2 linked regions of the Methyloterricola oryzae genome follow. The protein of the gene in region 2 interacts with the protein of the main gene of each other region in a pairwise test. Links are inferred from orthologs where the notes say so. Each region holds a gene or a part of one and is shown on either strand. Other genes may lie near its edges.

Evidence for each region.
Region 1: the proteins of mrcB (region 2) and EK23_RS10745 interact in binary tests that used the Escherichia coli proteins (3 or more experiments, as listed by UniProt). The link is inferred for Methyloterricola oryzae from one-to-one orthologs.

What each region holds. Positions count from the first base shown.
Region 1 is NZ_JYNS01000006.1:226,753-231,357, forward strand. What follows is about bases 1,762-4,605. They hold EK23_RS10745 (peptidoglycan D,D-transpeptidase FtsI family protein), read right to left. Parts: upstream 4,123-4,605; coding sequence 2,401-4,122; downstream 1,762-2,400. Other genes in these bases: EK23_RS10740 (UDP-N-acetylmuramoyl-L-alanyl-D-glutamate--2,6-diaminopimelate ligase), read right to left, coding at 1,762-2,404; ftsL (cell division protein FtsL), read right to left, coding at 4,138-4,395; rsmH (16S rRNA (cytosine(1402)-N(4))-methyltransferase RsmH), read right to left, coding at 4,392-4,605. Outside these bases: EK23_RS10735 (UDP-N-acetylmuramoyl-tripeptide--D-alanyl-D-alanine ligase), read right to left, coding at 1-873; more of EK23_RS10740, read right to left, coding at 860-1,761. UniProt on the Escherichia coli protein: Essential cell division protein that catalyzes cross-linking of the peptidoglycan cell wall at the division septum. Required for localization of FtsN.
Region 2 is NZ_JYNS01000009.1:163,742-173,019, reverse strand. The notes cover bases 4,251-7,260. They hold mrcB (penicillin-binding protein 1B), read right to left. Parts: upstream 6,874-7,260; coding sequence 4,627-6,873; downstream 4,251-4,626. Other genes in these bases: EK23_RS13530 (putative bifunctional diguanylate cyclase/phosphodiesterase), read right to left, coding at 6,982-7,260; EK23_RS13540 (motility hub landmark protein FimV), read left to right, coding at 4,251-4,519. Outside these bases: leuB (3-isopropylmalate dehydrogenase), read left to right, coding at 1-678; EK23_RS13545 (aspartate-semialdehyde dehydrogenase), read left to right, coding at 691-1,713; more of EK23_RS13540, read left to right, coding at 1,895-4,250; more of EK23_RS13530, read right to left, coding at 7,261-8,790; EK23_RS13525 (HDOD domain-containing protein), read left to right, coding at 8,970-9,278. UniProt on the Escherichia coli protein: Cell wall formation. Synthesis of cross-linked peptidoglycan from the lipid intermediates.

The sequences.
Region 1 (4,605 bases), on a different replicon or contig from region 2:
CGCAGCGAGGGCATTGGCGACGTTGTGCCGGCCCGCGAGACGCAGGGCCAATTGGCGCCTCACTCCCCCGATGACATAGTCGAAAAGGGTATGGAACCCATCCGCCTCGTGGGACACCCGGACAGTCTCTGTCAGGCCGCGCACGTCGGCCGTTTCGTGAAAGCCGAAACTGATGACTTTGCGCTCCCCGGCCAGCCCACGCCAAAAGCCGATGTAGGCGTCGTCGGCGTTGAGCACCGCGACACCGTCCGCCAGCAAGGCCCCGATCATTTCGCCCTTGGCCCGCGCCACCCCGTCGCGGCTACCAAACCCCTCCAGATGGGCATCGCCGGCATTGGTGATGAGCGCCACTTCCGGCGCGGCGAGCCCTGCCACATAAGCGATCTCGCCCGGATGATTGGCGCCCATTTCGATCACCGCATAGCGGTGCTCCGGACGGAGACGCGCCAGGGTCAAGGGCACCCCTAAATCGTTGTTCAGGTTACCCACCGTTTTCAAAACCGGGGCATGGACGCCCAGAATGGCGCTGACCATTTCCTTTGCCGTGGTCTTGCCATTGCTGCCGGTGACGCCCACCACGGTTACGGGCAAGGCCTTGCGCCAGGCGTTGCCTATCCTTCCCAGGGCGAGACGGGCGTCCTGGACCACGATCTGCGGCAGCGTAACGTCCACGGGACGCTCCACCAGAGCCGCACAGGCACCGGCCGCCGCCGCGGCAGCGACAAAGTCATGCCCATCAACGCGGGCGCCCGGTATCGCGACGAACAATTGGCCAGGCTTCAGGGTACGGGTGTCGATGCTGACACCGCCACATTCGGCGTCCGCGCCGGACAGCGCACCTCCGGCGGCCGTCGCCAGATCAATCAGTCGCATCCGACACTCCCTGGCCCATGGCCTGCAACAGCTCGCACACGACCACGCGGTCACTGAACGGGTGCTTGATCCCGCCTATGTCCTGGGTGTCTTCATGCCCCTTGCCGGCCACCAGCACCATGTCGCCGGGGCGAGCATCGGCAAGGGCTTCCGCAATGGCGGCGCGGCGATCACGCTGCACGCGCAACTGCGAAGGCGCCTGACAGCCCGCCAGGATTTCCTCCACGATGCGCTGACCGTCCTCGGTGCGCGGATTGTCGTCGGTTACGATGACACGGTCCGCCAGCCGCTCGGCGATGGCTCCCATCTGAGGGCGCTTGCCCTTGTCACGGTCGCCACCACAGCCGAAAACCGCCGTCAGGCGACCCTTGCAGTGCTGGCGCAGGTTGTCCAGCACCTTCTCCAGGGCATCGGGAGTGTGTGCATAATCGACGATGACCTCATAGCCAGAACGCGCGGAGAAGCGCTCCATGCGGCCCGGCACGGCCTTGACCCGGCTGACGCGGCGCGCGGCTTCGCCGAGCGAATAGCCCATGCCCAGCAGCACGGCAGTGACGCCCAGCAGGTTTTCGACATTGAAGCGCCCGTACAGCGGCGCCGAGACCTCGGCCTCGAGGAAGGAATGGCTGACTCGAAAAGAGACGCCGTCACCACGCTGGGCGACGGCGCTGGCGCACACGAGTTCGGCATCCACGGTCCTACCGCGGGCGGCATTCAGGGTGTAGGCGAGGCGACGCAGACCCGCCGGGGCAGCGCGCAGTACACCTTCGGCGCTGGGGTCATCGAGATTGAAGGCTATGAAATTCAGCTCGGGCCAGCGCACCAGACGGAGCTTGGCATCCAGATAGGCTTCCATGTTGCCGTGATAGTCCAGGTGATCGCGGCTGAGATTGGTGAACAGTCCGCCGCGAAAGCGCACACCGTTGACACGTCCCTGCACCAATCCGTGGGAGGAAGCCTCCATGGCGACGGCACGCACGTTCTGCCCACGCAAGCGGTCCAGCAGGGCATGCACCTCGATGGCATCCGGCGTGGTATGACTGGTACTGGACAGTTCGCCCAGCACACCCCAGCCCAGGGTGCCGATGACGGCAGCCGGCCGGTGATTGTTCAGGGCGTGAGCGAGGAAATGGCTGCAGGAGGTCTTCCCGTTGGTCCCGGTGATGCCGATGATGTCCAGATGGCGCGAGGGCTCGCCGTAAAAGCGGTCGGCGATCTGGCCCACCCGCTGCTGCAGTCCCGCCACAGGCACGCAGGGAACCGCGCTGATGCCACGCGCCAGTTCCGTGCCGCCTTCCGCGGGCTCATACAGAATGGCGCAAGCGCCGGCGGCAATGGCGGCCTCGGCGTAGCGGAGGCCGTGGCAACGGGTTCCCGCCAGCGCAAAAAACACGTCGCCGGGACAGATGTCCCGGCTATCGAGTGAGAGTCCGCGTACCACCAGCGAGGGCACGCCGGGGCCGCCTTCGACCAGCCCCTCCAGGAGCCGGTCGAGCCTGAGGTCGGGGGGCGTGTCCTTGGCCGGCATCATATGGCACCTTCCTGGGCGACGGTAATTACCGGCGGTTCCTCCTGATCAGGCGCGATATTCAGCAGGCGCAGGGCGCCTTCCATCACCGTGGAAAATACGGGGGCCGCCACGGCGCCGCCGTAGTATTCGCCCGCTGTAGGATTGTCGATCATCACGATCATCACCAATTTGGGTTTGCTCGCTGGCGCCATGCCGGCGAACAGCGACAGGTAAGCGCCCTGCTGATAGCCATGGGCGCCGCTTTTCTTGACCGTGCCGGTCTTGCCGGCTACGCGGTATCCGGGGATGGCGGCCTTGATGGCGGTTCCCTCGCGGGTCACCACAGCCTCCAGCATGGTTTTCACGCTGTTGGCGGTCTTGGCCGACATGATGCGGTGGACTTCAGGCGGCTTCTCCCGCTTCAAAAGGCCCACCATCGGTATTTCGCCACCGTTGGCCAAGGACAAATACGCCCTCGCCAGTTGCAGCGCGGAAGTTGAGAGACCATAGCCGAAGGACAGCGTCGCCTGGTGGAACGGACCCCAGTTCTGGTGGTTGGAGAGCCGGCCGCTCGCCTCGCCGGGAAAACCGGTCTCCAGCCCCTGACCGAAACCCAGGTTGTTGTAGAAAGCCCAAAGCTTGCCGGACGGCAGGTTCAGGGCGATCTTGGTCATGCCCACGTTGCTGGACTTTTGCAGAATGTGGGCCACATCCAGGACGCCGTAGTTGTGCACGTCCTTCACCACATTGCTGCCCACGCGCAACTGCCCCGGGCTGGTGTTGAACACCGTGCCGGGCCCGATTTTGCCCAATTCCATGGCGCAGGCGACGCCGAACGGCTTGATGGTGGAGCCGGGCTCGAACAGATCGGTAATGGCCCGGTTGCGGGAGACGTTGCCGCTGATACGGGCGCGGCTGTTGGGATTGAAGGACGGCTGATTGGCCATGGCCAGCACCTCGCCGCTCTCCGAATCCAGAAGGACCAGCGTGCCCGACTTCGCTCGGTGCTGCAGCACGGTTCGCTTCAGCTCGCGGTAGGCCAGGTATTGCAGACGCTGATCGATACTCAGCTTGAGGTCCTTGCCTGCCGACGGCATGCGCAGCACTTCCACGTCCTCGATGATGCGCCGCTTGCCGTCACGCATGATGCGCTTGGCGCCGGGCACACCCTTCAGCCAGTCGTTGTAGGCCAGTTCCATGCCTTCCTGACCGCTGTCGTCGATATTGTTGAACCCCAGCATGTGGGCCGCCACTTCGCCTGTGGGGTAATAGCGCTGGTACTCCCGCTCCGCGTAGACACCGGGAATGCCGATTGCGATAGCCTGGTCAGCCATCTCCGGACTCATGCGCCGTTTCAGATAGACGAAGCCGCGGCCGGAATTGGACGTGCGCCGCCGGATCTCCTTAGGGCTCATCCCGATCGCATCGCCCAAGGCTTTGACATCCTGGTCGCTCGCCTCGAACTCCTTGGGATTGACCCAAACGGATTTGACGGGGGAACTGATGGCGAGCAATTCGCCGTTGCGGTCAAGGATGCGGCCGCGGTGCGCCGGAACCGGCACCACGCCGACGTGGCGCATGTCACCTTGCTGGATCAGGAACTGGCGGTCCAGCACCTGCAGTTTGATAGCGCGCCCCACGAGTACCAGCATGGCGCACATCATGGCAATCAAGAGGAAACGCCAGCGACCGGCGTAGTCCGTTTCATCGATCCGTCTGGTATTACTGATGACCATCATGGTAGCTTGCCAATACTAAGGTTTGACATAAATGATCGATTCCCTGCGGGGCAAATCCATCCCCAACCGGGTGCGGGCCAGACGCTCGATGCGGCTGTGTTCCGCCCAGGTATTCTGCTCGAGCTGCAACTGCCCAAGCTCCACTTCATAGCCGTCCAGTTCCTGCTCCAGGCGCTGGATTTCAGCGAACAACATGCGTGACCGGTACTTGGTGTAAACCACGCCCAAGGCCGAAACCACCACGATCAGCAGCAGCACCAGGATGCTCCTCATGCCGCCACCCGCTCGGCTACCCGCATGACGGCGCTGCGCGCGCGCACATTGGCCTGAACCTCGTCGGCCGATGGCAGGCGCTTTTTGCCGACCCGACGCAGTCGCGCCCGATGCTCGATAGGCACGGGCAGATGGGCGGGTAGCGGCCGGCCCCGTTCCTGGTCGCGCATGAAGCGCTTGACGATACGGTCTTCCAGCGAATGAAAGGCG
Region 2 (9,278 bases):
GGCGGCATCTACTTCGGCCAGCCGCGCGGCCGCCGCATCAATACCCAGGGCGAGCGCGAAGGATTCAATACCCTGGTCTACTCGGAATCGGAAATCCGGCGCATCGCCCACACCGCCTTCCAGATCGCGCAGAAGCGCAACAAGCGCCTGTGTTCCGTGGACAAGGCCAATGTGCTGGAATGCACCGAGCTGTGGCGTGAGGTGGTGGTGGAAGTCTCCGCCCAATACCCCGAGGTGGAACTCAGCCACATGTACGTGGATAACGCCGCCATGCAGCTGGTGCGCAACCCCAAGCAGTTCGACGTGATGCTCACCGACAACATGTTCGGCGATATCCTCTCAGACTGCGCCGCCATGCTCACCGGCTCCATCGGCATGTTGCCCTCGGCTTCCCTCAACCAGGATGGCAAGGGCATGTACGAGCCGATACACGGCTCCGCCCCGGACATCGCCGGCAAGGGCATCGCCAACCCGATCGCCACCATCCTCTCCCTGGCCATGCTGCTGCGCTACAGTTTCGACGATGCGGCGTCGGCGGAACGGGTCGAGAAGGCTGTCATCAAGGCGCTGGACCAGAACCTTCGCACCGCGGATATCCACGCCGAGGGCGCGCACAAGGTCGGCACCGCCGCCATGGGCGACGCCATCGTCGCCGCCCTCCGAGCAACAACGCACTAACGGGTTCCAACCATGAGCAAGACGTACAATGTCGCCGTGCTGGGCGCTACCGGCGCCGTCGGCGAGACCATGCTGTCCATACTCGAGCAACGCCGTTTTCCCGTGGGCGAGGTATTCGCCCTGGCCAGCGCCCGTTCCGCCGGCACCGAGGTTGAATTCAAGGGCCAATCGATCACGGTGCAGGATGTGGCCGGCTTCGACTGGTCCAAGGCGCAGATCGGCCTGTTCTCCGCCGGTGCCTCGGTGTCCGCCCACTGGGCGCCCATCGCCGCCGAGGCGGGCTGCGTGATCGTCGACAACACCTCCTGCTTCCGCTACGAGGACGACATTCCGCTGGTGGTGCCGGAGGTGAACCCCGAGGCCATCGCCCGATACACCAACCGCGGCATCATCGCCAATCCCAACTGCTCCACCATCCAGATGCTGGTGGCGCTCAAGCCATTGCACGACGCCGCCGGCATCACCCGCATCAACGTCTGCACGTACCAGGCGGTCTCGGGAACCGGCAAGAAGGCCATCGATGAACTGGCGACCCAGACGGCGGCCCTGCTCAACGCCAAGCCGATCACGCCCAAGGTCTACCCCAAGCAGATCGCCTTCAACGTCCTGCCGCAGATCGACGTGTTCATGGAGAACGGCTACACCAAGGAAGAGATGAAGATGGTGTGGGAAACGCGCAAGATCATGGGCGACGACGGCATCCAGGTGAATCCCACCGCCGTGCGCGTGCCGGTGTTCTATGGGCATTCCGAAGCGGTGCACATCGAGACCCGCGACAAGCTGAGCGCCGAGCGCGCCCGCGAGATCCTGTCCCGCGCCCCCGGGGTGACGGTGCTGGACGAGCATGCGCCAGGCGGCTATCCGACGGCGGTGACGGAAGCCGCAGGCGAAGACCCGGTGTTCGTGGGCCGCATCCGCGAAGACATCTCCCATCCCAACGGATTGAATCTCTGGGTCGTGTCCGACAACGTTCGCAAGGGCGCGGCCCTCAACAGCGTGCAAATCGCGGAACTGCTGGTAAAAAGCTACATCTGAAGCTAGTCTTTGCTCGTGCAGGGGAGGCTTTGGTCACCATCTAGGGCAGGCTCTGAACAGAGTCAGGACGGCTTCGCGAGAGCGCGGTCACATCCGGCACAGATCAAGGCTTCCAAAACACGAATGTGATTGCCAGACCCGCGGATGGGTTTGGACGAAGGACCTACGAGGAGCAGGCGACGTGCGCAAGATTTCCGTAACGCTGGCAGTGATGAGTGTCCTGGCCCCGCTCGGCGCCAGCGCCCTGGGCATCGGAGACATCCGGTTGCGTTCCTCACTGAACCAGACCCTGAACGCGGAAATCCCCCTGGTCACTTCCGGCTCCGAAACCCTGGACGATGTGAAGGTGAGCCTCGCTTCCCCGGAAGCTTTCAGCAAAGCCGGCATCGAACGCAGCTACGCGCTGACCAAACTGCGCTTCAAGCCGGTACAGAGACGCGATGGCAGCTACGCCATCCGCGTCAGTTCGCAGGACGTGATCCGTGAACCCTTCCTGAACTTCCTGCTGGAAGTCAATTGGCCTCAAGGCAGGATGTTGCGCGAATTCACGGTTCTGCTCGACCCGCCTTCCACCTTCAAGGAAGAAACCGTCCCAAGCACGGAGTTGCCGGAAACCAGCGACGAGGTCCGAAGCACCCGGCCCGCGCCCGAGGAAGACTACATGCCGCGGCGCGCCGCCCGGAGCAACCGTGTCGGCGTCGAAACCCCGGACAAGACGCGCATCCGTGGGGCCAGCTACGGTCCCGTGAGGACCAATGAGACCCTGTCGGGTATCGCCAGGCTGGTGGCGCGCGAGTTGGGCGTGTCCCAGGATCAGGCCATGGCGGCCCTCTATCAGGCCAATCCGCAGGCTTTCATCAGGAACAACATCAACGCACTGAGAGCCGGCCAGACGCTGGCGATCCCGGATCGGGATACGATTCTGAGTCTTCCCTCGCGGATGCCGAGGGAAGCGGCAGGCAGCGCGCCCAAACAGGGGCGGCTTGCGGAGCAGCGACCGGAGACGGCACCTGACTCCGGCGAGACGGTTTCCGGAAGCCAGCTGAAACTGCTCAGCCCCCAGGATGAGAAAGGCAAAGCGGGCACGGGACGCGACGAGAGCGGCAAATCCAAGGGCGATATCGCCTTGGAAGTGGCCGATACCGTCAAGCAGGAGAACGAGGAAATTCGTTCGCGCCTGAACGAGCTTGAGCAACAGCTCACCGCCATGCAGCGCTTGCTCACCCTGAAGGATCAGCAGATCGCCAACCTGCAAGGCCAGGCTGTAGCGCCGGAAGTGCAGCCCACGCCGGCGGCGGCGACTGCGGTACAACCCACTGCAACCCCTGCGGTGACCACCCCCGCACCGACGACTGCGGCGGAGCCGGCGGTAACCGCGCAGGCTACTCCGGCACCGGTAATAACGCCTGCCCCGGAGGCGGCCACCGCGCCCAAGCAACAGGCCCTGCCGCCGGTGACACCACCGGCGGTCAAGCCGGCTGTGAAGCCTCCCCGCCCGGCGCCCCCGCCGATGGAGGAGCCGAGTCTGCTGGATGCCTTCCTGGATGAACCCTTGCTGCTTGGCACCGTCGGCCTGGGTTCGCTGTTCCTGCTCGGTTTCATCGCCTGGTCCGCCATGCGGCGGCGCGCCGCCCTGCAGGATGAGGCGGAGAGCATCCTGGCTCCGAACCTGCGCGACCGCATCGCGGAGACCCCGACGCCCACCCCCATACTGGACGCGATGCCCACGGAACATATCGTGGTTTCGTCCAAGAGTTCCTTCCTCAGCGAATTCACGCCCAGCGATTTTGACGCCCTGAGCGGCGAAGCCGACGAGGTGGATCCCATCTCCGAAGCCGACGTGTACCTGGCTTACGGGCGCTACAAGCAGGCGGAGGATTTGATCACCAGTGCCATCGCCCAGCATCCCGAACGCGACGAATGCAAGCTCAAGCTGTTGGAAATCCATTACGCGACGGAGAATCGCGGCGCTTTCGAGAAGTATGCCGTCGAATTGTTCGAGGACGGAAAAGATGCCGATGGCGTTTTCTGGGACAAAGTCAAGGAGATGGGGCGGGAGTTGTGCCCCGGAAATCCGCTGTTCTCGGGCGTCGGCGACATCAAGCTGGATGCGGCGGAAAGTGCCTACCTGGGAGGCGAGCTTCTGGATGAGCAAGGTGGCCCCGAAATCGAAGACGATTTCATCGCCGAGCTGAAACGCTTCGAGGAGGGCAATCGCAAGTCCGATGCGGACCCGGGTGCGCATCTGGCGAGCTTCGACTTCGACGATGCCCTCGACCTGGCCCCACCTCAGACGGACTCGGACACGGAAGACACTCTGGGCGCCCTCGATTTCGAGGTTCCATCCGCCAAATCAGAAGTTAAGCGAGACAAGCCGGACATGGCCCTCGACCTGGACAACCTGATCCCATTCGAACCCGGCCCGAAAGCGGGCGCAGGCCAGGCATCCAAGCCAGCGGCAGATCAAGACAAGTCCCTGGACGACATCCTCGTCGAGATGGGAGCCAAGGACGAAGGCACGGACGAAGTGGCGGCACTGGATTTCGACATGGGGCTGGACTTCCCCGTGGAGAAGCCCCCGGAGGCGCCCGCATCTGCGCCCACCCTCGATGCCAGCGACGAAGAGCTGTTCGCCAGCCTCACCGATATGGACGAGCAGGAAACCAAGCTGGACCTGGCCAAGGCCTACATCGACATGGGCGACTCCGCCACGGCCCGGGAGATCATCGCCGACGTCCTGTCGCGCGGCAACGAGGCCCAGAAGAAGGAAGCCACGGCCCTTCTGGCCAAGATCGACAAGTCCTGAAACCCACCGCGCTCCGGTCGTTCTCCGGCTTGGCGGCGCGGCGCGCCCCTCGACAATCCTTGGCAGGTTCTTTAAGCCAGACGGTTTCCGAACCGCATCGGGCCCCTTCAGAACAGCCTGTCCAGCCAACTGCCTCCTTCACCCTCGTCTGACTCACTGCCTCCGCAGGCGGAGTAAAGCGCCGGCGCAGACCCGGTTATGAATGGAAGCGGCGTGGCGCTTGCGCAGGCCTCACTGGCGCGCAGGCCGTTGCTGCGGTCTATCCAGACGCTTTCCACATTGTCCGGCGCATCCAATTGCAGGGGTTCACGACTGACCTTGCCCATGGTGGCCGCCCAGATATGCAGCGCCCCCTGAGCCCCGGTCAATCCGGCCGGCTTGTTGTCATCGCGCCCCAGCCAGACCACGCCCGCGTAGTCACCGGTGAAACCCGCGAACCAACTATCGCGCATATCATTGGTGGTGCCGGTTTTCCCAGCCACGTCAAAATCCCTGGACAGATAGGAATATACGGCCCGCGCAGTGCCTTCCCGGGTCACTTCCTGCAAGGCCCGGTTCACCAGATAGACAGCGGCCGGATCGAGGCTCTGCTTCACGTCCAGGGTATAGCGCTGCAAGGTGTGGCCATCCTGCGCCACCACGGCCTGGATGGCCCGAAGGGGCGTCACGAAGCCGTCGTTGGCCAGCGTCTGATACATCTGCATGACATCCATGGGAGTCAGTTCCCCCGCCCCCAGGAGGGTTGCCGGAAATTCCGCCAGATCGCGCTCCACCCCCAGGCTGTGAAATGTCTGTACCGTACGCGGCACCCCTACATCCAGACCCAGGCGCACCGTCGCAAGGTTGTAGGAATGGGCCAGAGCCGAGTACAGCGGGACCGTGCCGTGTTCGCGGTTATCGTAATTCTTCGGCGTCCAAGGCGCGGCTCCGCCTCCGGCCACGCGAATGGCGCGATCCTGCAGGGGCGAAACCAGGGTATAGCGGCGCGGGTCGGCGAGTGCCGTCAGGAATACCACCGGCTTGTACAATGAGCCGATCTGGCGGACCGAATCCAGGGCCCGGTTGTAACCTGTCGATTCCGCATCACGCCCCCCGACCAGAGCAGCGATCTCGCCCGTCGCGCGCCGCGTGATAATTGCGGCGGTTTCCAAGCTGCCGGACTTTCGTTGCTTGTCCAGCCTCGTCAGGGTTCGGTCGACTGCGGCCTGAAGCTGCTGTTGCACCTCCACATCGAGGGTGGTGAATATGTTCAGCCCCGTCGTGGTCAGATCCTCGTTCCGATATTCCTGCTGCAATTGCCGCTTTACCAGATCAAGGAAAGCGGGATAACGGCTGATCGCCTGGTGGGGATTGCTCTGCACATCCAGTGGCTGCAGCTTGGCGGCCTGTGCTTGCTGCGGCGCGAGATAGCCCTGCTCTACCATGGCATCGAGCACACGATCCCGCCGATCCCGTGCCTTCGTTGGCATGCGCACCGGATCATAGAACGAGGGCCCGCGCACCAGCGCCACCAGCAGCGCCACATGATGCAGGTCCAACTCCTCCACGGAACGGCTGAAATAGAACTGGCTGGCGAGCCCGAAGCCATGGATGGCGCGGGCGCCATCCTGCCCCAAATAGATTTCGTTGAGATAGGCCTCGAGAATTTCCTGCTTGGAATAGCGCGCTTCCAGCAAAAGGGACATGAGCACCTCGTTGAGCTTGCGCCACCAGGTACGTTCCGAGCTGAGGTAGAAGTTCTTGACCAATTGCTGGGTCAGGGTGCTGCCCCCCTGCACGATGTCGCCGGCGCGCACATTGGCCCACATGGCCCGGGCGATCCCCTTGGGCGAGACTCCAAAATGCTCGTAGAAATCCCGGTCTTCCACCGATAGCAAGGCGTCGATCAGGGGTTTGGGTACTTGATCCAGCTTGACCAGCACCCGGTCCTCCTTCAAGGCCGGATAGAAGCTCCCGATCTGGACCGGCTCCAGCCGGTAGATCGGCAGCGACTCTCCGCTATCAATATCCTCCACCGCGATCACTTCCCCGCCGCCAAACGTGACGCGCAGTTGGCGGCTGGGTTCACTCGCATCCCAGAAATGAAACTCCCGGGTCCTGAGCCGTATTTCGCTGCCAGAGCGCACGAAAGCGCCTTGTGTCGTCAACTGCGGGTCAGCACGGTATTTCAGTTCCCGCAGCAGGGCTTCCAGGCGACCTGCGTCCAACTTGGCCCCAGCGAACAGTTCGGCCGGACTGGCAAACACGTGGGCGGGCAAAGCCCACCGCTTGCCCTCGAAATGCTGCCTGACGGTATAGTCCTGATACGCCACATAGGACAGCGTGAGCACGGCCATAAAGAGCAGGAGCAACACCGTAAGCCGCCTCATACCGCGGGATAAAGCCGAGCCTTCCCGTCTCTGGGGAGCCCGACGTCGTAACATGCTCATGAAAAAAGCCTGGCTGGGTTTTGGAAAGGAAAATCAGAAGGCCCGTTCGGGGCGGCATTCGACTGTGGAAAAAGGCGGTTGGTGGAGAGGAAGCGCCGAAAGATCCAGCAACTGGGCACTGGGCCGGCCCAGCAGATAGCCCTGGACGTAGTCGACCCCGAACTCGCGCAGCAGTTGAAAGACCTCGTTCGTTTCCACGTATTCGGCGACAGTCCGCTTGCCCAGCTTCCTGGCGATATCGATCATCGCCTTAACCAGTACCTGATCCGTTTCATCATGCAGCAGGTTGCTGATGAACTGGCCGTCGATCTTCAAATAGTCGACGGGAAACTTTTTGATGTAGTCGAAGGAACTGAATCCAGCCCCGAAATCATCCAGGGCAAAGTGACACCCCAGGGCCCTGATTTTTGCGATGAGTTCCCGCGTCTGCTGGTGACTGGAGACGGCAGCGGTTTCCGTAATTTCAAAGGTGATACGGTCAGGCGCGACGCCCCTTGCGGCCAGCGTGGATTGCAAAAGTGAGTAGAGCGAGGATTGATGAAACGCATGCACCGACAGATTGACGGAGAAGCCCAGCCCGGCCTGGTGCTCGGGCAGGGTCGCCAGGCAGTCGACGGCGTTTTCCACCACCCACAGATCGATGGCGTGGATCAGACCCATGCGTTCTGCCACCGGTATGAATTCGCAGGGCAGATGCACCTGTCCGCTCCGGCCCTGCAGGCGCAGCAACACTTCGTAGTGTGTCACCGCCCCGTCCGCAACCCGTACGATGGGCTGAAACACCAGAAAGAATCGGTTTTCGACCAAGGCCTCGCGCAGGATAGGCACCCACAGGACATCGCGATGCCGGGTGTAGACGTCCTGATCGTCCTCGTTATAGCAATGCACACGGTTACGACCGTTGCTCTTCGCCACATTGCAGGCCTGGTGGGCGCGGGTGATCGCCTCCCCGGGGTGCTGCAGGCGGCTGCGACCATCCAGCAGCGCGACACCGAGGCTGGCGGAAATCCGGTAGTTGTCGCGTCCCGGGAGAAAGTGGAAACCGTCCAGGGCACGGCGCAGACGTTCGGCCATCGCCGCGGCTGCCTCTTTGTCCGCATCCGGCAGAAAAATGCAGAACTCGTCGGCCCCGATTCGCGCAGCCAGTTGTTCCGGCGCCAGCATGCGATGCAACACGCCCACCACTTCCACCAGCAACCGGTCACCGCTGCCGTGTCCCTCCAGGTCATTGACCAGATCGAAGCGGTCCAGATCAAGGTATAGCAAGGCACCTGTCCGGATTCCCCGGTCACCCTGCAGAGCGGCTTCCAGGCTGCGGCGATTGGCCAAGCCGGTCAGCTCATCATGGGCTACCAGGTACTGGAGGCGGGCTTCCATGACCCGGCGGTCCGCCAGTTCGTCCAGCAGGCGCGTCTGCTCCTCCGCGCGCCGGGCACGCTCGGGACATAAGCGCAGAGCCAGGCTCACCAGTATGTCCACGCCTGCCGGATCGGTAGGCGCCGTCACCATCAGCGCACCGGCCTCATCCAGCGCCATCAGCAGGGCCTCCGAGGTTGGCAACGACTCACACCGCTTGTCACGCAATATCACCACGGTGACGCCTGATGCCACCACTTCGCGGACCTGTTCAGCCTTTGGCAATGGACCTTCCAGCGACCAGAGGAACAGGCGCACGCCGTCCGGAGGCGCTTGACAGCACTCCCAGGCCACCGGCCCGAAATCCCTCTCTGGGACAAAAACCGCAGACAGGCCGGCTTTCGCCAGCGCATGCTCAAACCAGACTCGGCGCTCAGCTCGCGCTTCGGCCACGAGGATACCGTGCCGCGCCCCCTCTTCAATCATAGTGCAGTGTACCTATACTCACGGTCCACCCGAATTCGGCCTGAATACCATCCGACAACCCTTGCGAAAAGCGCCTGCAGGGCAGGATAGCTCGACCTTTTTCAGAATATAGACAACAATTGAATCATCGCATGGTGTATACCATACGGAGTCTGTCCATTGTCGTTAAAGGAAGAAGCATGAAGGACCACGTCAGCGTAAGCATCAGGGAAATTCTCGCAGGAAATGTCCAACTCGCCTCACCCCCTGAGATATTCCTAAAGATCAACAAGATACTTGACGATCCGAACGGCAGTCTGGGAGAAGTGACGTTTCTCATCGAACACGATGCCGGGCTGACGGCACGCCTGCTCAAAATCGTCAACAGCGCGCTCTACCATTTTCCAAGTCCGGTCTCCTCCATCCGGGACGCCGTCAAGATCATCGGCTACCAGGAACTGCGGGATCTCGTCCTCGCAACCCTGGTGGTGGACCGCTTCTCTTCCCTG